2 regions of the Paenibacillus sp. MAH-35 genome follow, and region 2 is predicted to be linked to the other one. Evidence: predicted binding sites of a transcription regulator. Region 2 holds the regulator's gene; the other holds the start of a gene.
What was found. Region 2 encodes CtsR, which represses protease genes until heat stress. Its sites were predicted from a motif close to ATGGTCAATAAAGGTCAAACA; they were not measured.
Positions count from the first base shown of each region.

Region 1 (11,807 bases), on a different contig from region 2:
TATGGCTGTGCACCCCGCCGTCAGACAGCAGTCCGTACAGATGAAGCTTCTTTCCTTGCTCCTTCGCATGACGAACCGCACCGATAATCGTCTCGTTCTCGAAAAACTCGCCTTCACGGATCGACTTGGAGATCCGGGTCAAATCCTGATACACGATACGGCCTGCGCCGATATTCAGATGACCGACCTCGGAGTTGCCCATCTGCCCTTCAGGAAGCCCTACGGCTTCGCCGCAGGCGGTCAGCGTCGTATTCGGATAGGTCGCCATGTAACGGTCGTAATTCGGCTTCTTAGCCTGCGCTACGGCGTTGCCTGCGGTTTGCTCCCGCAAGCCGAAGCCGTCCAGAATGATCAGCGCAACCGGTTTCGGTCTGGCCATCTTAGCGCGCCCCCTCGACGAGCTGGACATAAGAAGCCGGCTCCAGGCTGGCGCCGCCTACGAGTGCGCCGTCGATATCTTCTTTTTGCATAAATTCGCGGATATTGTTCGGTTTGACGCTGCCGCCGTATTGAATCCGCACTTTGCCCGCGACTTCGCCGCCGAACACCGCCGAGATTCTTTCACGGATGTAGCCGATCACGTCAGCCGCGTCTTCAGCCGTCGACGTTTTGCCCGTTCCGATCGCCCAGATCGGCTCATAGGCTACAACGACTTGCGACGCCTGCTCCGCGCTGAGGCCCTGCAGAGCCGCTTCCGTCTGTACGCGGCAGACGTCTTTCGTCTTGCCTGCTTCACGCTCTTCGAGGCTCTCCCCGACGCATACGATCGGCAGAAGTCCGTGTTTGAACGCCGCATGGACTTTTTTATTGACGTTCTCATCCGTCTCGGCGAAATAAGCCCGGCGCTCGGAGTGGCCGATGATGACGTAGTCGACGCCCAGATCTTTCAGCATGGCGCCGCTGATCTCGCCTGTGAACGCGCCGCTGTCTTCCCAGTGAAGGTTTTGCGCTCCGACTTTGAGCGACGTTCCTTTCACCGCTTCCACCAAAGCCGGCAAGCTCGTATAAGGCGCGCAAATGACGCTTTCCACGCCGTCCACTTCCGCTTTGCCTTTCACTTCCTGAATGAACGCAGTCGCTTCGCCGACCGTTTTGAACATTTTCCAGTTGCCTGCAATAATCGAAGTTCTCATCGGATTTTCGAACGCTCCTCTCGAATGTAAAGTGGGGACGTCCCCTTGGTAAAACTACATGCTATGTCCATCGTGATGCGCGAATGTGTATATGAAAAGCGTAACGCCGTTCTTACTTGTCGTTCAGTGCAACGACGCCCGGAAGCGCCTTGCCTTCCATAAATTCAAGCGATGCGCCGCCGCCGGTGGAGATGTGGTCCATCTTGTCCGCCAGGTGGAACTTCTCGGCTGCCGCAGCGGAATCGCCGCCGCCGATAACGGTGTAGCCTTGCGTAACCGCACAAGCTTCCGCGACCGCTTTGGTTCCGTTCAGGTACGGATTCAGTTCGAATACGCCCATCGGTCCGTTCCAGACGACCAGCTTCGATTTGGCGATGACGTCCGCGTACAGCTCGCGGGTTTTCGGTCCGATGTCGAAGCCTTCCCAGTCCGCCGGAATTTCGTTGATCGGTACGACGCGGGTGTTGGCGTTATTGCTGAAATCGTCTCCGATCACGATATCGACCGGCAGCATCAGATTGCAGCCTTTTTCCTTCGCTTTTTTCAGGAAGCCCAGAGCCAGGTCGAGCTTCTCGTTGTCGACGAGCGATTTGCCGATTTCGTAGCCTTGAGCTTTCAGGAACGTGTACGACAAGCCTCCGCCGATGAGCAAGTTATCGGCAATACCGAGCAGATGTTCGATCACGCCGATTTTGTCTTTGACTTTGGAGCCCCCGACGATCGCCGTGAACGGACGGTCCGGGTTGTTCAGCGCTTTGCCCAGAACTTCCAGCTCTTTCTCCATCAGCAGTCCCGATACGGCCGGCAAATGATGCGCGATCCCTTCGGTGGACGCATGAGCGCGGTGAGCGGCGCCGAAAGCGTCGTTTACGTACAGCTCGGCCAGCTCGGCAAACGCTTTTGCCAGCTCCGGGTCGTTTTTCTCTTCGCCTTCGTAGAAACGTACGTTCTCGAGCAGCAGTACATCGCCATCATTCAGGCTGGCGATTTGCGCCTTGACCGTTTCGCCGATCGCTTCGTCGGCTTTGACCACCGGCTTGCCGAGAAGTTCCGACAGACGTGCCGCTACCGGAGTCAGTCTCATCTCCTCGACGACCTGTCCCTTTGGACGTCCCAGATGGCTCGCGAGGATGACCTTCGCGCCTTGTTCCGTCAGGAAGCGAATCGTCGGCAGCGTCTCGCGGATCCGGGTATCGTCGGTAATTTGGCCGTTTTCCAGCGGTACGTTGAAGTCGACGCGGACGAATACTTTCTTGCCGGCCGTCTGAACGTCCCGAACGCTTTTCTTATTCATGGGAACTCCCCCTCTTGTAAAGTGTCTACCGTCAAACAAGGAGGCACACACAGGGAAAGAGGAGAATCGCTTCTCCCCTTCCCTTGCCTTCTTACGCGGGCGGAACGTACGAGAGCGTCCCGCCTGTAGCGCGGTTATTCGATATTACAGTCCTTTGCTGGCGATGAAGTGAGCCAGGTCTACGACGCGGTTGGAGTAGCCCCACTCGTTGTCGTACCAGGATACGACTTTCACGAGGTTGTCGCCTACGACCATCGTCGACAGCGCGTCGATCGTCGAGGAAGCCGGATCGCCGTTGAAGTCGCTCGATACAAGCGGCTCTTCGGTATAAACCATGATCCCTTTAAGCGGTCCGTTAGCCGCTTCTTTCAGAGCTGCATTTACGTCGTCAACCGTCACGTTAACTTTCAGCTCGGCTACGAGATCCGTTACGGATACGTTCGGAGTCGGTACGCGGAATGCCATACCGTTCAGCTTGCCTTTCAGCTCAGGCAATACGAGGGATACGGCTTTCGCTGCGCCCGTCGAAGAAGGAATGATGTTCTCGGCTGCTGCACGCGCACGACGCAGGTCTTTATGCGGCAGGTCAAGCACTTGCTGGTCGTTCGTGTACGAGTGAACGGTCGTCATCATGCCTTTAACGATGCCGAACTTGTCGTTCAATACTTTGGCGAAAGGCGCCAGGCAGTTCGTCGTACAAGAAGCGTTGGAGATGATCGTATGCTTGGTAGGATCGTATTGGTCGTCGTTAACGCCCATAACGATCGTGATGTCTTCGTTGCTGGCAGGTGCGGAGATAATAACTTTCTTCGCGCCGCCTTTCAGGTGAAGCTCGGCTTTTTCTTTCGCCGTGAAGATACCGGTCGATTCAACGACGATTTCTACGCCTACGGAAGCCCAAGGCAGGTTCCCGGGATCGCGCTCGGCGAATACTTTGATTTCTTTACCGTTTACGAACAACGCGCCTTCGCCTGCTTCTACTGTAGCGTTCAGGCGGCCATGCGTCGTGTCGTATTTGAGCAGGTGCGCCAGCGTGCTGACGTCCGTCAGGTCGTTAATCGCTACGATTTCTACATTCTCGTTGTTCAGCGCTGCCCGAAATACGTTCCGTCCGATACGTCCAAATCCGTTAATCCCTACTTTAACCATTGAAAAGTCCTCCTCGAGAGAAATGGAATCTTGTATGTCAAGACAAGCCTGTAGGACTTGTCAAGATAACCTGGCCTATACGTACTTCAGCAGCTCGGTGGCCGCCGCTTCGTCCGTTACGAGCACATCCTCGTGCCCGAACTTCATAACCGCCGCGATCGCTTCACCCTTGCTCTTGCCCCCGGCTACCGCGATGACGACTTCCGTCTCCTGAATGTCCTCCAGCCGCAGGCCGACCGTCTGCATCTTGTGCACGACATGGCCTTCGCGATCGAAGTAATAACCGAACGCTTCCGCCAGCGCGCCTTCCGCCGTCAGCTCTTGAATCGTCTGGAAGTCTACCTTCCTCCGCCGCGCCATCACCATCGCGTCGCCGATTCCGTGAACGACGATACGCGCACTGCGAATAACCTCGACGATTTCCAGTATGTTCGGATCCTGCATGAGAGATACATAGGCTTCCTCGCCTAAATGATCGGGCACGTGCAGCAGCCGGTATTGTCCGCCTGCTTTCTTCGCCATTGTCGAAGCGATCGAGTTCGCCTGCAGCTCGACGCTTTCGCCCAAACCGCCTCTTGCGGGCACGAACATGCTGCCTTTCATCTGAACCGACGGGGTCAAAAAGTTCGCCACTTCCGCAAGCGTAGATCCGCCTGCTACGGCCACGACATCGTTTTTCGATGCGTATCTCCGCAGCGCGGCCGCTCCGGCCCGGCCCACTTCCTTCTTCGTCAGTTCGGATACATCCGAATCTCCGGGTACGATCACAACCTGGCGCAGCGAAAACCGCGTCCGCAGCGTCTCCTCCAGATCGGACAACCCGAGCAGCTCCTTAACGATCGGCTCCATATCCTCCAGCAGCTGTCTGCCCGAGTCGCTGAGCTTCATCCCGGACGATTCCGTCTCGAGCAATCCTTGCTCGCGCAGAAAATCGACCTCGCCCCGCAGCACCCGTTCGCTTAGCTCCAGATGGGTGGCCAAAGCGCGACGGCCCACAACTCCCGTCGTCGAAATATGATGCAAGATGGTGTAGCGTTTCTTCAAGACGTCCGTCAAATCCGGCAACAGCCTCTTTTGAATATCCAAAATCTGCCTCATGGATCGCGGACACACTCCCGAATCGGATTGCAGCTAGCGGGATTTTGTTTTCGGGACATTTTTCGTCCCGCACTTTCATTTTCCGTCCCGCAACTTCCACTTTATTATATGCATCTTTTTCTGAAAATGCAAGGCGACATTTGTTCGCATCTTTTGTCGAAACAGTAGGGGTTAAAATTCCCTCAAAAGAAACAGCTTGCTTTTTTTTTATCGATGTCCTATAATAACCTTTGCGTCCGAAAAACAGTTATGACGCAAACAACAATATGCGCTCGTGGTCCAATGGATATGACGTAGGCCTCCGGAGCCTGAGATCAAGGTTCGATTCCTTGCGAGCGCGCCATATATGACACCGACAGACGTCCTTTGGACGTTTTTTTGCATTATAGGGCTAATTTCACAATTCGGCCTGCCCGCTTCAGTCCAAGGTTTCACTCTCGTCTCCAGCCCTATTTATGGATCGTGCTATTCCTTCCGTCGATCCTTGGAGTATCCGGTGCGCTTGGCCTTATAAACTGCCAAACCGGTGGCTATACTGGAAAAGCAGCCGGAATAAACATCGTTTTAATTGATTTGACCTTTCTTGACCTTTGGGCCGTTTTCCGTTATGATAGAGGTAGTTTCCACCCCGAGTGGACGATCCGTTCAATTAAGGAGGCTTTAGCTATGAGTTTTATCCCTATGGTAGTCGAACAGGACGCACGCGGTGAACGCGGGTACGATATTTATTCCCGTCTGCTCAAGGACCGGATCATCTTCCTCGGCACGCCCGTAAACGACGCAATCGCCAATGCGATTATCGCCCAGATGCTGTTTCTGACGGCGCAAGACCCGGATAAAGACATAAGCCTGTACATCAACAGCCCCGGCGGTTCGATTACGGCCGGTATGGCGATATTCGATACGATGCAATTTATTAAACCGGACGTATCCACGATCTGCGTCGGCATGGCCGCTTCGATGGGCGCGTTCCTGCTCGCTGCAGGCGCCAAGGGCAAGCGCTACGCGCTGCCGAACAGCGAAGTGATGATTCACCAGCCGCTCGGCGGGGCCGAAGGCCAGGCCAGCGATATCGAGATCCGCGCGAAGCGCATCATCAAGCTGCGCGAGAAGCTGAACGGCATCTTGTCCGAACGTACGGGCCAACCGCTCGAGCGGATCGACAAGGATACCGACCGCGACTATTTCATGAGCGCGGAAGAAGCCGCCCAGTACGGCATCATCGATAAAGTCGTCTCCAAGATTTAACCATTCCATACTTCACTAACCCAGAAAAGAGCTCGCTGAACCGGACCGGTTTGGCGAACTCTTTTTTTATAGACTGGAATGAGCTGGAAGCGCCCATAAGAGCGGTTCGCACCCTTTATTTTGTCCGAAACCCGCTCCGACGAAGACTTAAGAGCGATTTGTAGCTGCTAATATCCGCGAAAAGAGTGCAGCCCCCACTAGTTGGTTGAAATAAGGGGTACGAACGAGACTGTCGATTCATTGTGTAGAAGTGTTAGCAGACCGTTCCAAGTGAAAAGTTACCTTCTTCTGCTCAAACAGGTTGTCCGGAATCCCTTGATTGAATAAGGATTGTAAGGTAGGGGATTCCAGACAAAACTCGCCAGAAGCTAATCTTTTCCCTTTCCACTTGGTTGTCCACATTGAATCGACAGCCTCACGAACCACCTTTATTCGTCGCTGTTTCCCTCATATGCCGAAAATAGAGGGCTCTAAAGACTCTTATATTGTTCAGTGCCTGCCTACCAAAAAAAAGCCGGGAGCCGTTTAAGCTCCAGGCTATTGTTCGATTAATCGAGCGGATAAAAGATCAGGTTCATCGGGAATGCCGAACCGGCCGGCGGCGTAAATTCGATATCGAGCGATGGCTCTTCGCCTGTCGTTCTGGCGAGAATTTGCACGCTTTCGAACGCCGTAATGACACCGGACGGCGGCGCCAGTACGAATTCGCCGTTGATTTTGAGCGGGCCCTTGAACGGGCCTCCCCGCGCCTGCAGCAAAATCGCCATCTTCCGCGGCTTGTCCGAATGGATTTTGTAGACGACTCCGTAGTTACCGTCATCGGTCACCTCCGCATTCAGCGTCGGGTCGATTCCCTTCTGCCACTCGTCGTAGTCGTTGTCGCCAAAGATCAGCCGGGTCGGCTTCGTAAAGGCGCTTGCATCGATATCCCAACGTTTTTCGGTTACCGGGAACGTCCCCCGGATGTGCCCATCGCCCGGCAACTGCTTGTACAGCAGCGGATACGTGGAGGTCGGAGACTCGATGCTGGAATCGATCGCCATGAAGGAAAATTCGATCAGACCGTCGGTTTCCACATCGTATATGACGTTAACGCCTTGCCCCGGCAGGAATTCCGGCATTTGCACGTACACGCGGGATTGTCCCGGCGGCACTTCCAGCTCCCGGCTTGTCGGATCGGCGAGCAGAAACTCGACCGATGCCTCATGGCCGATCAGATTCGCATAAATCGACGGATACACTTCTCCTTTGTTGGTCGTCTTGATTTTGACCGGCTTCGTGCCCGGATTCGTGGCCATAATGACGAACTGCACGGTCTCGTCCGAGCCGTTAATGTGATCCGCATACAATCGCGCTTTGCCCTGTACCTTGTCCGCATACAGAATGCCCTTGTCCTCGAACGTCTCCGGGCTGTCGCTGACGAGCAGCTTGCGCGAGCGGTCTTCGGTCACCTTCTTCTCGAAGGCCGGCAAATCGTTGAAGTACGCGTACACTTCCGTCCAGTTCGTCGGTACGAGCGTCTGAAGCGGGTAGACGTGAAGTTTGTAGTCCATCGGAGACTTGTACATCACTTCCGAGCTGATCTGAATGTAGCGGGAGTACGTCTCGCTGACGAGCCCTTTCCCGTCCTTGACCTTCAGCGTGATCAGATGTTTGCCTGACGAGAAGAAAGCTTCCTCCTTGCCCGCCCACTCGTACACGAGCCCTTCGGCGTCCGGATCGTAGCTCAGGTCGATATACTGGATCGGCTCACCGATTTTGTACACGGGCTTCCCGAATGTAAACCTGGCGACCGGACGGGAGTTCCCGTCTTTGTCGACGATCGACGGCGGCCGTTTGACATACGTGATCTCCAGCCGTTTCTGCTCGGCATTAAACGTGTACTTGGCTCCAAAAAAGTCCATCAGCCAGCTTTCCTTCACCATCAGCTTGTCGTTGAACATCCGGGCGACGGAGTCGAACGGCAAGTAAACCCCATTAATAAATACCGACTTGTTCACCGAGTCCAGCTCGATGACCGCCCGGGACGTCTTCACTTCCACCCGGTGCGACTTGTCGTTCCATTTCACTTCAAACCCCATCTTCTCGCCCAAAAACTTAATCGGCACAAACCGCATATTGCCGTCTTTCAAGACCCCCGGCGTGTCCAGATCCACCTTGGCCGAATCGACGTAAGCGACCGGCTCATCCAAGTGCAGCCAGATGTTCATCGTGGTCGTAGATACTCCCCCCGCTCCGGATACCGGAACGACAGCCGCCGCCATAAGCACGCACAGCAAAGCAAGCCCCATCCACTTGCGCAAACCTCTCCTGTTCAACTTCTCTCTCCACTCTTTCTATGTATAATATAGGTTGTCTGTACATTTAGACGCGATGCAGGGAGAAAGGTTGCACGTAATTTTCAAGGTTTATTTGCCGCCGAAACGCCAAAAAAGCCTCCTCGATAAAAGGAAGCTTTCGGATACTCCGTATGAAGCGGCGGGCCGGTTTACGGCCCGGGGAGAACGTCTTATTGGTTCTCCAGCTCTTCTTTGCCGACCAGGGCGACTAAAGCGGTTACAGCCTGTTCTGCGTCCGAACCTTCCGCGCTGATGTGTACTTCCGTGCCGGAGCTGATGGCCAGGCTCATAATGCCCATAATGCTTTTGGCATTTACTTTCTTATCGTCCTTCTCGACGAAAATTTCCGACGAAAACTTGTTCGCTTCTTGGACAAACAATGCCGCCGGTCTTGCGTGCAATCCCGTTCTCAGTCGTACGACTGCTGGACGTCTGGTCATGTAACCGATACCCCCTACATCTTATGATCAACGTTCCGTTGAAATTCGTTATTGACATATTATATCATTTATTACCGAACAGTTAAAGGAAAGTTCCCCATGATTTCAAACTGTTCAGGAATTTCTCATTTTTTCGGCGAGTTCGTCCAGCTTGCGGAGTCTGTGATTCACTCCGGACTTGCTGACACTGCCCTTCAGCAGCTCCCCGACTTCCTTCAGATTCATATCCGGGTGAAGCAGACGAACCTCCGCCACTTCCCTCAGTTTCTCCGGCAAATTCTCAAGACCCAGCTCTTTCTTCAAATACCGGATATTCTCGATTTGTCTGACGGCTGCCCCAATCGTCTTGTTCAAGTTGGCCGTCTCGCAGTTGACGATCCGGTTGACCGAGTTGCGCATATCCTTCATGATGCGGACGTCTTCGAATCGCAGCAGCGCCTGATGCGCGCCGATCAGATTCAAAAACTGGATGATTTTCTCGCCTTCCTTCATATAAAACACGTACCCTTTTTTCCGTTCGATGCAGCGCGCGTTCAAGTGAAACTTGTTGGCCAGCTGACACAAGGCGTGGCAGTGCTCCTCGTACATCGAGGCTATCTCGAGGTGATACGAGGAACCCTCGGGATTGTTGACCGAACCTCCGGCCATGAAGGCCCCCCGCAAATACGCTCGCTTGCAGCAGTTGCCGCGCACGATCCGCCGGTCGATCCCCGGGGTAAACTGAAACCCTTCGGATACGATGCGGAGGCTGCCAAGCACTTCCTGAACCTGATTCGGCACTCGGACGATATATACGTTGTTTTTTTTGAGTCTCATCTTTTTGCGGACGAGCAACTCGGTATGAAGGTTGAAATTTTTCTTGATCAGCATATAAATACGCCGGGCGATGGCCGCATTTTCAGTGGAGATGTCAAGCACGATGCGCTGGTTCGTCAGCTGGACGGTCCCGTTCATCCGGATGAGTGCTGCCATTTCCGCTTTCTCACAGCACTCCTCGGCCTCAACCATGGTCAGCTCTTTTTTCGTTTGCGCCGCAAAAGACATCCCTTGTCACCTCTTTCGCACCATCCAGCTTTCCACCAGTTGAAAAATATGGTGGCTCAGCCTCGCCGCGTCATGGCGCAAGTAAGTCCGGAACAGAACAAGCCGGTCGGCGATCACCTTGTAACCCCGTCGGGTCACTTCCTCCATATCGAGGTGTACCGCTTTCGCGCCTTTCTCCGCATACTTGCTCTGAACTTGCGGCGGAATTTCTCCATTATTCACGATGACATAGTCGAACAGATGGTGTCCCACATGATCGTATACGGCCTGCAAATGGTCGCTGACCGTAAAATCGTCGGTTTCACCGGGCTGTGTCATCACGTTGCAGACAAAGATTTTGACCGCCTCGGAACGCATAATCTCTTCCGCCAGCTTAGGGACGAGCAGATTCGGCAAAATGCTCGTATACAAGCTTCCCGGGCCGACCAGAATCGCGTCCGCCTCACGGATCGCCTCCACCGCTTCTTCGAGCGGAGAAACGTCCGCCGGTTCGATGAATACCCGATTAATTTTTCCTCCGGCGTTCGGAATATTCGACTCGCCTTCAATAATCGCCCCGTCCTTCATCTCGGCCTTCAGGATGATCTGGTGATCGCTTGCCGGCAGCACGCGGCCCCGGACAGCAAGCACCCGGCTGAGCTCCTTGACTCCGGTTACGAAATCGCCGGTAATATCCTTCATCGCGGCCAGCATCAGATTGCCCAGACTGTGCCCGGCGAGGCCCGCTCCGCTCGAGAACCGGTGCTGAAGCAGCTTCGACAGCAGCGGCTCTACGTCGGCCAGGGCGATCAGCACGTTGCGAATATCGCCTGGAGGCGGGATTTGCAGCTCGTTGCGAAGCACGCCGGAGCTGCCCCCATCGTCCGCCACCGTGACGATAGCAGTAATATCGAGAGGCTTCTCCTTCAGTCCCCGGAGCATGACGGACAGACCGGTACCGCCGCCAATGACGACAATCCGGGGAAGGCTGCCCTCCTGCACATTTTCGCTCATCGGCTCACCTCGGGACGGCGATCCCGATCCGCGTCCCGATGACTGATCCGCGTCACTTCGGTTTCGCTGCTGCCGAGCATCTTGCCCAAGTATTCGGCGATCGCCACCGAACGGTGCTTGCCTCCCGTACAGCCGATCCCGACAACAACCTGACTTTTGCCTTCCTTCGCATACTGCGGGATGAGAAATTGGAGCAAATCGATCAGTTTCGTCAGAAACTCCTGCGTCTCGCTCCATTTCATCACATAATCGTAGACGTCCGGATCAAGGCCGGTGTTCGGTCTCAGGTGTTCCACATAATGCGGATTCGGCAAAAAACGGACGTCGAAAATAAGGTCGGCGTCAATCGGGATTCCGTACTTGAATCCGAAGGAAATCACGTTAACCGAGATGCTTCCTTTGCCCATGCTCGTAAATCGGGAAATAATCCGTTCCTTCAACTCGGCCGGCTTCAGACTGCTCGTATCGATCACTTGATTGGCCATGCCTTTGAGCTCTTCAAGCAGCTTACGCTCGAGATGGATGCCGTCCAGCGGAAGTCCGTCCGGAGCGAGCGGATGACGGCGGCGGCTTTCCTTGTAACGCTGGACGAGCGTCGAATCGGTAGCGTCCAGGAACAAGATTTCGTACGTAATCGTATAGTTTTCCTTGATCGTGCGCAGCGATTCGGATAACGAGGTGAAAAATTCGCGTCCGCGCAGGTCGATGACGAGGGCCACTTTGCCGATCCGTCCCTTGGACTGGTCGATCAACTCCGCGAACTTCGGGATGAGTACGGGAGGCAAATTGTCTACGCAGAAAAAGCCAAGGTCTTCCAGACTTTGCACCGCGATCGTTTTCCCCGCTCCCGACATACCCGTAATGATGACTAGTCTTGCAACGTTCGCCATGTCCTCCATACGTTTCCCCTCCCATCGCTTGAGAGAACCGCCGGGCGCTGCGGACACTCTATTCTCTCTATTAGAGGTTGTTCATAAAGCCCATTTCCTGGCTTCATCCCATCTTCTCGGTGCTGAAAACCGGACTTTTTGAACTCGCTCTATTACTGTATGAGGCTTACTTCAAATTT
Region 1 is NZ_JBYUPU010000015.1:107,107-118,913, forward strand. It holds gene gpmI (2,3-bisphosphoglycerate-independent phosphoglycerate mutase) at 1-379, opposite strand, end outside; gene tpiA (triose-phosphate isomerase) at 381-1,133, opposite strand; gene AC3Y2E_RS17770 (phosphoglycerate kinase) at 1,246-2,427, opposite strand; gene gap (type I glyceraldehyde-3-phosphate dehydrogenase) at 2,572-3,576, opposite strand; gene AC3Y2E_RS17780 (sugar-binding transcriptional regulator) at 3,652-4,674, opposite strand; tRNA gene AC3Y2E_RS17785 (tRNA-Arg) at 4,943-5,017, shown strand; gene clpP (ATP-dependent Clp endopeptidase proteolytic subunit ClpP) at 5,341-5,922, shown strand; gene AC3Y2E_RS17795 (stalk domain-containing protein) at 6,471-8,240, opposite strand; gene AC3Y2E_RS17800 (HPr family phosphocarrier protein) at 8,432-8,701, opposite strand; gene whiA (DNA-binding protein WhiA) at 8,816-9,745, opposite strand; gene AC3Y2E_RS17810 (gluconeogenesis factor YvcK family protein) at 9,752-10,738, opposite strand; gene rapZ (RNase adapter RapZ) at 10,735-11,637, opposite strand; gene AC3Y2E_RS17820 (ROK family glucokinase) at 11,795-11,807, opposite strand, start outside.
Region 1: the regulator CtsR is predicted to act here: its motif matches at 5,245-5,265, upstream of clpP (ATP-dependent Clp endopeptidase proteolytic subunit ClpP).

Region 2 (11,807 bases):
ATCAAGTCCGTCACCGAATGCGGATGCATCACACTGCAAGCCAACAAACAACCTTATCCCGAGGACCTGTCGCTTGAAGATGCGAAGGCTCTCATCCAGACCCATATTAACGGCGAGCTGTGTGAGAACTGCGCCGATGCCATTACGGTACAGCTTGGCAAGCAACTGTTCTATTTGTCGGCCTTATGCAATTTGCTGGAGCTGGATTTGGACGACATCCTCGACAAGGAATCGAAAAAATGCTCCACGCTCGGGTTGTTTAATTTGTCCTGACAGCAGTTACTTCCCGCCGCTGTGCAACAAAAAAAGCATTTATTTTCTCGGTGATCCGGAAAATAAATGCTTTTTATCTTCGATATGGTCTTCTGTAAGCGAACGGGATAGTTACCCGTGCGTTTCGTTTTTCGTCGGTTCGTCCATGTTCTTCATCCGCTTGCGGCGGCGGAATAACCTTCTAGCGTTTTTTTTTAGACCGTTCAGTCCGTACAAGGCGTAGATAACCAGCGGGATAAAAATAAGCTTCGACAGAAGTCCCGGATAAATCACGGCAAGCGCGACAGCACCTGCGACAATGATCGGCGTCAGCCATATAGCGGTTTTGGGAATGCCTACCTTTTTGAAGTTCGGGTACTTGACGGTGCTCACCATCAGGAACGACAATACCAGTGTGCTCGCAAGCAGTACGGCCGACGGAATCTCGTTGTGGAACAGTGCAAGCGTGCTAAGAATGCTGCCTGCGGCCGGAATGGGCAACCCGATAAAGTAGCCGGGCATGCTGGATACGACATTAAAGCGGGCCAGACGCAGCGCTCCACAGATCGGGAAGATCGCGGTGACGATCCACGCCAAAGCTGAAGTCTCCATCTGTTGAAAAGCAACGACGTACATAATAAAAGCCGGCGCAACGCCGAACGAAATGACATCTGACAACGAATCCAGCTCTTTGCCGAACTCGCTTTGAGCATTTAACGCGCGCGCCACACGTCCGTCCAAACCGTCCAGAAGCATGGCTACGATAACAAAAATAGCGGCCAGTTCCGCATTGCTGTTATCCGCACCCGAATTAAACGCCAAAATAATTGCGATAATCCCCAGAAACAGATTACCTACCGTAAACATGCTGGGAATCGAATTTCTTATCATGAAAGGCTCCACCTCTAAATCATACTATGCCCCAATCGTTCGCAGAGCATGCTGCAAGCCCCTTGGGGATCGCGAACCTATCTTCTGATTGTAGGCAATTTAGATATGTCTGTCAATGAACAATTGCTCTTGGATCCGCTTCAGCCCTTCCTTGATAGCCCGAGCGCGTACTTCTCCGATCCCGTCCACCTCGTCCAGCTCCTCGATGGTAGCCATAACCGTGTGGGGCAGCCGCTCAAACCGTTCCACTAAATTATGGATAATGACAGCCGGCAGCCGAGGCAGCTTATGCAGCATCCGGTACCCTCTGGGAGATACCGTCTCCTCCATCATCGTATTGGTATAGGGGTAACCGAGCAGCCGGATTATATGCTGTTGGTCGAGAAGCTCCTCGGAGCTCATCCTCTTGAGCGAAGCCGATATCTCGCGCACCTTTTCTTCCGTGTATTCGCGGCAGTAATCTTTGATCAGCAGCAGCGCCTCGGCGTCGGTATTACCGACCAGCTCTTCGAGCTGCATGCTGATCAGCCGCCCTTCGGTGCCCAGCTCGTTGATATACCTTTTGATTTCGTTTTTGACGCGAAGCACCATCTCCAACCGCTGGATAACGTTCGCTACCTCATGCAGCGTGACAAGCTCCTCGAACTCGGACGCACCCAAGTTGGTGAACGCCTGATCGAGCACCGTTTTATATTTCTCCAAAGTTTGAATCGCCTGGTTCGCCTTCGTCAGAATGACGCCGATATCTTTCAGCGAATACCGGAGATTCCCCTGATAGACGGTGATCACGTTCCGCCGCTGGGAAATCGAGACAACCAGTTTGCCCGTCTGCTTCGCAACCCTCTCGGCCGTCCGGTGGCGAATCCCGGTCTCGATCGAAGGAATGGACGAATCCGGTATAAGCTGCGTGTTGGCATACAGAATACGTTTGATATCCTCGCTCAGGATAATCGCACCGTCCATTTTGGCCAGCTCGTACAAATAGTTCGGGGAAAAATCGCAGTTGATCGAAAAGCCGCCGTCCACAATCTCCATCACTTCCGGGCTGTACCCGACGACAAGCAAAGCCCCGGTCTTCGCCCGGAGCACGTTCTCAAGTCCCTCGCGGAACGGAGTACCGGGAGCGACCAGCTGCAAAATTTGCGTCATGACGTCCCGCTTCGTGTCTTCCTTCACCTCAGTAACCCCCTATCGCACCCGTTCATTCCAGTGCCGCCTTCAAAGCTTCGGACACCGTATCCACGCCTATAATTTCCAGCCCTTGGGGAGGCGTCCAGCCCTTCATGCTCTTGCGTGGCATAATAACCCGCTTGAACCCGAGCTTTTGCGCCTCTTTCACCCGCTGGTCGATCCGCGAGACGCCCCGAACTTCCCCGGTCAGGCCGATCTCGCCGAACACGACGTCGTACGGCTGGGTGGGACGGTCCCGGAAGCTGGAGGCGATCGCCACCGCAGCAGCCAGATCGACCGCAGGCTCATCCAGCTTGACGCCTCCGGCCAGGTTCAAGTAAACGTCCTGATTTTGCAGAAACATACCTACCCGCTTCTCCAATACAGCGATAATCAGAGAGAGCCGGTTATGATCAATACCCGCGGACATCCGGCGCGGGCTCGGAAAGTTCGTGCTGGAGACGAGCGCCTGCAGCTCGACGAGCACAGGACGCGTCCCTTCCATACTGGCCACGACAGTGGAACCGGATACGCCGAGAGGGCGTTCGGACAAAAACAGTTCGGACGGATTGGTCACTTCACGCAGGCCGGTCTCGACCATCTCGAAAATACCCATCTCGTTCGTCGATCCGAACCGGTTTTTGACCGCCCGCAACAGCCGGTACGAATGGTGGCGCTCCCCTTCGAAATAAAGCACGCTGTCGACCATATGTTCGAGCAGCCGGGGGCCCGCGATCGCCCCTTCCTTAGTCACATGACCGACCAGGACGGTAGCGATTCCTCTTATTTTAGCTATTCGCATAAAGTGCCCGGTGCATTCCCGAACTTGCGCAACGCTGCCCGGAGCTGACGTCACGGTCGGATGGAACACGGTCTGGATCGAGTCGACAACCATAAAATCGGGCTGTACGTTCTCGATCGCTTCTCCGATCATCTCCACATTCGTTTCGCACAACACGAACAAATGTTCCGACAGAGCTCCCAGACGATCCGCCCGGAGCTTGATCTGCCGGGTCGATTCCTCTCCGGATATATACAGCACCTTGAGCCCCATGGCGGCCAGCTGGTTCGAAGTCTGCAGCAGCAGCGTCGACTTCCCGATTCCGGGGTCGCCCCCGACCAGAATGAGCGAACCGGGAACGACACCTCCGCCGAGCACCCGGTTGAGCTCGTTCATTTCCGTCAAAATCCGCTTTTCGTGGCTGCTTTCTATATGTATGATCGAGGTCGCCTTTTCTTTCGTCTGGGTCAGCGAGGACTGGAATCCTTTTGCTTTTCCGGTGATCTCGATTTCTTCCACCATCGTGTTCCAGGAGTTACAGCCGGGACATTTGCCAAGCCATTTCGGGGATTCGGTTCCGCATTCCTGGCAGCAAAATTTCGTTTTCGTTTTCGACATTATTCATCCCCTCACTGCCTCATATTATCCAAAGTGTACCATTACCAGGAACCAATGAAAACCCTGCTTTCATCAATTCCTTTCAGCCGTTGTGGAATACCGCCTTATAGCTCGCCAGACGCAATAAAGAGCCCCTGCTTCCCCAGCCCAGGGAAGCAGGAGCCCCTTACGGGCACTGCCGATAATCGGATTGCTTAGGTTTGGTTCGGGGTCGGACTTGTCGTTAGTGTTTCTGGACGACTAGTTCCCCATCTACTTCGTCGATCGTCAGCGAATCGCCTTTGGCGATGTTGCCTTTCAGCAGCTCTTCGGACAGACGGTCCTCGATATGCTTCTGGATCGCTCTGCGCAGCGGTCTCGCGCCGTAGGTCGGATCGAATCCTTCCTTGGCGAGAAACGCCTTGCCTTTATCCGTGAGCGTAAATTCCACTTCCTGCTCGCGCAGCCGCTTGGCCAGCTCGTCGGACATCAGGCTGACAATCTCGGCGATATGAGATTCTTCGAGCGAATGGAACACGATGATCTCATCGATCCGGTTCAAGAACTCCGGACGGAAGCTTTTCTTCAACTCGCCCATCACTTTGTCCTTCATGTTCGAGTAATCGCGTCCGCTATCTGCTGCCGCCATGAAGCCAAGCGTCGAGTTTTTCTTGATCATTTCGGCCCCGACGTTCGACGTCATGATGATCAGCGTATTGCGGAAGTCAACCGTACGTCCTTTGGAGTCGGTCAAGCGGCCGTCTTCCAGCACTTGCAGCAAGATGTTGAATACTTCCGGATGCGCCTTCTCGATCTCGTCAAGCAGGACGACCGAATACGGCTTGCGGCGCACTTTCTCGGTCAGTTGGCCGCCTTCTTCATAGCCGACATATCCCGGAGGCGCTCCGACGAGGCGGGAAGTCGAGTGCTTCTCCATATATTCGGACATATCGATGCGGATCACCGCATTCTCATCGCCGAACAGCGACTCCGCAAGCGCGCGGGCCAGCTCGGTTTTACCTACTCCGGTCGGACCCAGGAAAATGAAGGAGCCCATCGGACGCTTCGGATCTTTAAGCCCGGCTCTGGCGCGGCGGATCGCCCGGCTGACCGCCTTAACCGCTTCTTCCTGGCCAATCACGCGGTTGTGCAGGATGCTCTCCATCTTGAGCAGCCGCTCGGTTTCCTCTTCCGCCAGCTTGCTGACCGGAATGCCGGTCCAGCTGCCTACCACCTGAGCGATATCTTCAGGCGTCACTTCGGAATCGGTGCGCCCTTGCTTTTCTTTCCATTCGTTTTTGGTCAAATCGAGCTCGTCGCGCATTTTCTGTTCGGTATCGCGGAGCGAGGCCGCTTTCTCAAACTCCTGGCTTTGCACCGCCGCGTCTTTCTCCTTGCGGACGTTCTCCAGCTGAACTTCCAACTGCTTCAAGTTCGGCGGTACGGTGTACGAGCGAAGCCGCACTTTCGAGCTGGCTTCGTCGATCAGGTCGATCGCTTTATCCGGCAGGAACCGGTCGGTAATGTAACGGTCGGACAGCTTCACCGCCTGCTCGATCGCTTCATCCGTAATTTTCACGCGATGATGCGCCTCATAGCGGTCGCGCAGCCCGTGCAAGATCTGAATCGCTTCCTCCGGAGTAGGCTGATCGACCGTGATCGGCTGGAATCTGCGCTCCAAGGCTGCGTCTTTCTCGATATATTTGCGGTATTCGTCCAGCGTGGTCGCCCCGATGCATTGCAGCTCGCCTCTAGCCAGAGCCGGCTTCAAAATATTGGAGGCATCGATCGCTCCCTCGGCGCCGCCTGCTCCGATTAGCGTATGCAGCTCGTCAATGAACAGGATAATGTTGCCGGCCGCACGAATTTCATCCATAATTTTTTTCAACCGGTCTTCGAATTCGCCGCGATATTTCGTGCCGGCTACGACCGACCCCATATCCAGCGTCATCACGCGCTTATCGCGCAGCGTCTCCGGAATTTCGTTATTGATGATTTTTTGGGCGAGCCCTTCGGCAATCGCCGTTTTCCCGACGCCGGGCTCCCCGATCAGTACCGGGTTGTTTTTGGTCCGGCGGCTAAGCACTTGGATCACGCGCTCGATTTCTTTGCTGCGTCCGATGACCGGATCCAGGTTGCCTTCTTTGGCATATGCCGTCAGATCGCGGGCCAGGCCGTCCAGGGTCGGCGTATTAACGTTCACCGCCGTCGAATGGCTGGATGAAACGGCCTCGCTGCTGCCCAGCAGCTGGAGCACTTGCTGGCGCGCCTTATTCAGGCTGACGCCGAGATTGTTCAGCACGCGTGCCGCTACGCCTTCTCCTTCACGGATGAGACCGAGCAGGATATGTTCGGTGCCCACATACGTATGACCCAATTTGCGCGCTTCGTCCATCGACAGCTCGATCACCTTTTTGGCTCGCGGCGTGTAGGCGATGCTGCTTGGCTGCTCCTGTCCTCTGCCGATCAAGGACTCCACTTCATCCTGAATTTTCTCCAGACTCAGACCCAAAGCGACGAGCGCCTTGGCGGCGATGCCTTCTCCTTCACGGATCAGGCCGAGCAAAATATGCTCCGTGCCGATGTTGTTGTGGCCCAGTCTTACCGCTTCTTCTTGAGCGAGAGCGAGCACCTTTTGAGCGCGTTCAGTAAATCTCCCAAACATCATGGAAAGCACCTCCAACGGATTCTATAGGAAACATGTAAGAAACGGATAGGAACATTAAACTTCGCTATTCTTTATTAAACACCGTATACTTGAACGATTCATTCCGAGCCGGTAATTTTATCGCGGATCAATTCCGCCCTGCGAACATCCCGGTCATCGGCCGATAACTTTGCCCCGGCGTATTGCTGCAAAAATCCGGGCTGAGTCATCACCATTAATTCGTTCAGTATATTCGGCGATACATGCGCAAGCAACCCGAGGTCGACACCAAGCCGAACGTCTGACAACCGCTGTGCGGCCTCCTTGGAATCCATAATGGAAGCATAGGACAAGATGCCGTAAGAACGGTTCACCCGGTCGGATATACGCATGCGCGATTCAGCCAGCAGCTTCTGGCGGGCAGCCCGTTCATGCTCGATGATCTGCTTTGCGACTCCGTACAGATTGTCGATAATTTCTTGCTCCGACTGTCCCAGCGTAATCTGGTTGGAGATCTGAAAAAGGTTGCCGATTGCCTCGCTGCCCTCGCCGTACAGTCCCCGTACCGCAAGCCCCACCTGATTGATTGCCTGCAAAATCCGGTTCATCTGCTGAGTGAGCACAAGCGCGGGCAAATGCATCATCACGGATGCGCGAATGCCGGTACCTACGTTCGTCGGACAGCTTGTCAAAAATCCTCGCTGCTCGTCAAAAGCGTAGTCGACCTCCGACTCGAAAATATCGTCGATCTGATTGGCCAGATCCCAAGCCTCGCGAATCTGGAAGCCTGGGCTGAGACATTGAATCCGCAGATGATCTTCTTCATTGATCATAATGCTGACCGATTCGTTATCGTTAATCATCACGGCGCCGTTACGCGATTCGTCCGCCAGCGCGGGACTGATCAGATGTTTTTCCACCAGCACCCGTTTCTGAAGCTCATCGAGCGAATCCAGCTTGTATAGGGCAAATCCGCTTACCGTACTAAGCTCGTCGCTGTCCAGAACGCGTACGATCTTCTCCAGCACCTCCCCGGATTGCTGGTTGGTCGCCAGCATCGGGAAAGGGAGGGAACGCAAGTTGCGGGCGAGCCGGATTCGGGTACTGATGACCACGTCCGATTCCGGGCCTCTTCCCTTCATCCAATCGCTGAGCGCATTCTCGAATATATTCGTCCGATCCACGATGGTATGCCTCCTTGTCCCTACACGTTTGAACCGTTAAGCTTCGTCTCGAGTTCGCGGATCTGATCCCGGATCTTGGCCGCTTGCTCGAATTCTTCGCGGGTAATGCTCATCTGCATCTCTTGCTTCAGCTTGTCGATTTCCCGCTTATATTGAATCAGGCCTCCGGTGCGCTTAGGCACTTTGCCTACATGTACCGTGTTGCCGTGCACTCTTTTGAACAACGGATCCAGCCTGCCGGAAAATTGCTCGTAGCAGGAGCTGCATCCAAAACGTCCGATTTTACTGAACTGGCTGTACGTCAGTCCGCATTGCTCGCAGCGTAGCTGCTGCTGCTGCTTGGCCCCGATCGCCTGAGCGGGATCGAAATCGAGCAGTCCTGACAGCAGATTATGGATGGAGAAGCCGTTCGGCGTTCCCGGAATCAGCTCGCCCTTTTCCCGGGCGCACGATTCGCAGATGTGAAATTCGGTTTTTTCCCCATTCACAATTTTCGTAAAATGCAGCGTTGCCGGTCTCTTATTACATTCTTGGCAGAGCACAGGAGTCCCTCCTTTGGTATCGCCGTATCGAACCGAATGGTTCTTTACTTGCTAAGCAAAGTGATCAGCATGGCCTTAAGCAGCCTTGCCCGAACCTCGTCGCGCAGCGGAAGCTTCAAATTCAGCACGTCCCGGGATACGGCAGCCTTCAGCATGTCCGCCTCCCTGGCCGTAATGAAACAGCCTTCCTTCAGCTGGTATACGATGCCTTCGGCGGAAGCTTGATCGATCTGAATGCCCACTGTGCGAAAAATGTGCGCATGGATCGCTTCCTTGGACGGCAGCTCCACCTTCTGTATGCGGATATATCCTCCGCCGCCCCTCTTGCTCTCGACCACGTACCCCTTCTCAAGCGTAAACCGGGTACTAATCACGTAGTTGATCTGCGAAGGAACGCATTGGAACCGTTCGGCTAGCTCGCTCCGCTGCAGCTCTACGACTCCATCCGGGCTTTGCTGCAAAATGTTCTTCAGATATTGTTCGATGATATCAGAGACATTACGCATCTAAAGAACCTCCAAATGAAAGTTGTGCAGCCGAAGCCATAACTGAAAAGTCTGAAAGTTTCGTCTCATTGACTTTGACTTTCTTTGACTTTAACAACATTATATACGGTTTTCCCACGTTTGCCAAGTATCCGGATTACAAATACTATTAGAAAACCATCCGATGCATACGTCAAATTAACGAAGGCTTAGTTCGCGCCAGTGGATTAGCGGGGCTGCGGTGTCGATCGCTTCTTTCCCGTTTCTGATTATAAGTATATACATAAATACCCCGCTTTACCGTTGAAGAACGCTCCAATTGATGCTTTTTTTCCATGCATTAACCAAATCTTCACTTGGGAAATTCGGCCTCAATCGGGCTCAATGGTATAATATAGACTGACAGCGGGGTTTCGAACAGAGCGAACAGGAGTAATGAAGCAGGAAAGGAGCCGAATCATCATGGAAACCGGATTGACCCGAAAGGCGATTATATCGATCTTCTTACTTGTTATTATAAGCCGGGCTGCTTTAGCCTTCACCGGATACATAGGCATCAACTTATTCGCCTCCTACACCGAGCCGGCTGTATACGAGAACCAGGCCCCGGGCGTTATTCCCGAAACGGCAATGAAACTTCCGCATCTGTTGAAGGAGACGGAAGGATTTAAGTTGTCGCATATCGCCACGTTTGACAGTTACCTCTATTTGAAAATTGCAACCCAAGGTTACGACAAGTATGCCATAGACGAGCCGCATCCGCCCGCCAACTGGGTTTTTTTCCCGTTATTTCCTCTGCTTCTTTATGCATCGGGTGCGATCGTCGGGTTATTTGCTCAAGTCGATTCGGCTATATTGGGCATGCTGCTTTCGAATCTGCTGTTTTGCCTGAGTCTCATTTACGTGTACGCCCTTAGCCTCAAACACGGCCTGAACGAACGACAGGCGCGAACGGTCTTGATTTTGATGCTGCTGTATCCAACATCCGTATTTTATTCGCTGCCTTATACGGAAAGCTTATTTCTCCTTCTGTCTGCGGCTTCTATTTATTATGCTACGGACAAGCGGTATGCTCTTGCCTTTTTGGCGGCAAGTTTATCTACCGTCACTCGGGTTCCCGGCTTTATCAACTTATTTTTCGTAGTTGGGACCGTCATCCTGCATGAAGGATTTCCGTTGACGAAACGGTACATCAAGCCGGTGCTGTACGGCCTGCTCTCTTTAGTGCCAATGGGCTTGTACTTGTTGTACATGAAATACTTGACCGGCGATTTCCTGGCCCCGTTCCACGAACAAAGCTTGAGCTGGTACCGGTACACCGCCGCCCCGTTTACCAATTACGTGAATTACTTTGATAAGCCTTACTTTATGGCGCCAGGCGGCTGGGACAACGGTCTCATCGCTTTCGTGGTATCTACCGCCGTGTTTATCGTGTATTTGACGTACCTGGGCGTCAATGGGAAGAACATGATCCGGCAACCTCATCGTCTGCTGTTATGGGTATACGGCGCTTTGCTGATCGTTATTCCGTTTTCGAGCCAGCCTTGGTATTTGGCCAGCGTCGTCCGGTACATGATGGTATGTATTCCATTTTATCTGTATCTGGTCAAACTGACTGCGAATCGGGAAAATGTGCTGTTCGCCTATCAAATCTTCTTCGCCTGTCTCAATGTTATTACGACGATCGGATTTTTCAACGGTTATTCGTTTATGGCCTAGACTCGAGCTGTCCAGACCATCCGGAGCGTCTATTCGAACGGCTCCCCGTCCCCAACTGCTTCCGTGCGCACCAAGATCATCGTCTGTGATTGCAGATCGGGTTTGAACGTATATCGCAAATAACCGTCGTGCCCGCCTCCCCCTCCGCCGTACGTGATCAGGTAGTTATTCTCCACGATCGGTTTGGTGGAGGGGAGCACGTAAAACGTATTCGAAGTATTGCCGTCCTTCAGCTCGAACCGGAACGGAAACGCCCCCTCTTCATCAACCCCATACATATAAAAGGACACTCCATGACAATCGGCGTAAGCCGGGATCAAATAAAAGGCTTCAAAGTCATCGAATTCCAATACCCCCAGCGGAATCGGTTCTAAAGAAGGATAAATCAGCGACGGAATCGGCTCGGCAGACAACGACGTTTGCCCTCCTTCGTCAGGAAGAAAATAAGTGCGATACGAGGCCTCAAACCGGTAATCGCTCTCCCTGCCCAAGCACGAGTAGGAACCCAGCGGCTCAATCTGCTCCGTATCGTCAGGCAGCACGACCAATCGGCCGTAGCGGGAATCCCCCTCGGCACGAGCGCGAGGCATTTCTTCTGTAATCAGCAGCCCCCGCTTCCCCGGATTCGGGTCCTCGTCTTCGTTCTCCAGCCCAATACTTACGACCCGACCTTCTTTCATCCTAATCTGTACAACCGGCTTGTAAAATCCGCTTCCTGCCTGTTCAGAGCCCCTGATCCAAAAGTTCCTTACCAGTCCTTCAGCAGAAGTGCCGTCTACCGGGCGGTATACCTTCAACAGTTGTTCCAGGTTGTCTCCGATCGCCAGCTTCGGCGCTGTTCGTCTGTCGCTCAGCACGGAAGGCGAGCGTTCGTGGATGCGGATCGAGACGGCCCCTCCCGGAACTTCATTCTCGCCCGTGCGATAAAACAGAACATACATGTCCTGATCGCGATAATACCACTGGGGGTAGGGCGTACCTCCCGCCTGGGAACGCTCCGTCGGCTCCCCCAGCATGGCCCGTACTTGTTCCTGCGTATCGCCAAGCCGGATACCGCCTATCGCTGTGTCGATTCGGGATACAGGTCCTTTTCCTACTTCACGGCCGTTTTTGACGAGGCGGATGTCGGCCGCATGTTCCATCCTATCGTCATCCGAGTCATGCTTCTCATTGCTCGTTAATTGGACGGGGGACAGTACTGGTGAAGGCTCCCGGCGATTTTTACCGTCTGTCGTCATTTGCGCCCAGCCATAAACCAACAAAAGGATTATTAGAGCTAGACCCATTAACGAAATCCATCTGGATTCGCGTATGGAGAAGGCGGAATTGGATACCCGCCGGCGATGATTTGATTGTGGTACAGCAAGCCGGATCTCAGCGGCTTTACTGGATGGCTTCTCTTGGGGGATGCTTCCATACCTTTCGGGTAAGAACCGGTTCATTGTTCGTACTCCTCTGTAAGGGGTGTCTATCGTATTTTCAAGCAGGTGCCGGGTCACAGATCCTACCCATATAAAAGACTGCATGGCGATACAAAAA
Region 2 is NZ_JBYUPU010000043.1:443-12,249, reverse strand. It holds gene AC3Y2E_RS28780 (DUF1573 domain-containing protein) at 1-273, shown strand, start outside; gene pssA (CDP-diacylglycerol--serine O-phosphatidyltransferase) at 385-1,143, opposite strand; gene disA (DNA integrity scanning diadenylate cyclase DisA) at 1,243-2,319, opposite strand; gene radA (DNA repair protein RadA) at 2,345-3,712, opposite strand; gene clpC (ATP-dependent protease ATP-binding subunit ClpC) at 3,936-6,359, opposite strand; gene mcsB (protein-arginine kinase McsB) at 6,458-7,480, opposite strand; gene mcsA (protein-arginine kinase activator protein McsA) at 7,543-8,064, opposite strand; gene AC3Y2E_RS28745 (CtsR family transcriptional regulator) at 8,109-8,570, opposite strand; gene AC3Y2E_RS28740 (mannosyltransferase family protein) at 9,012-10,268, shown strand; gene AC3Y2E_RS28735 (hypothetical protein) at 10,298-11,410, opposite strand.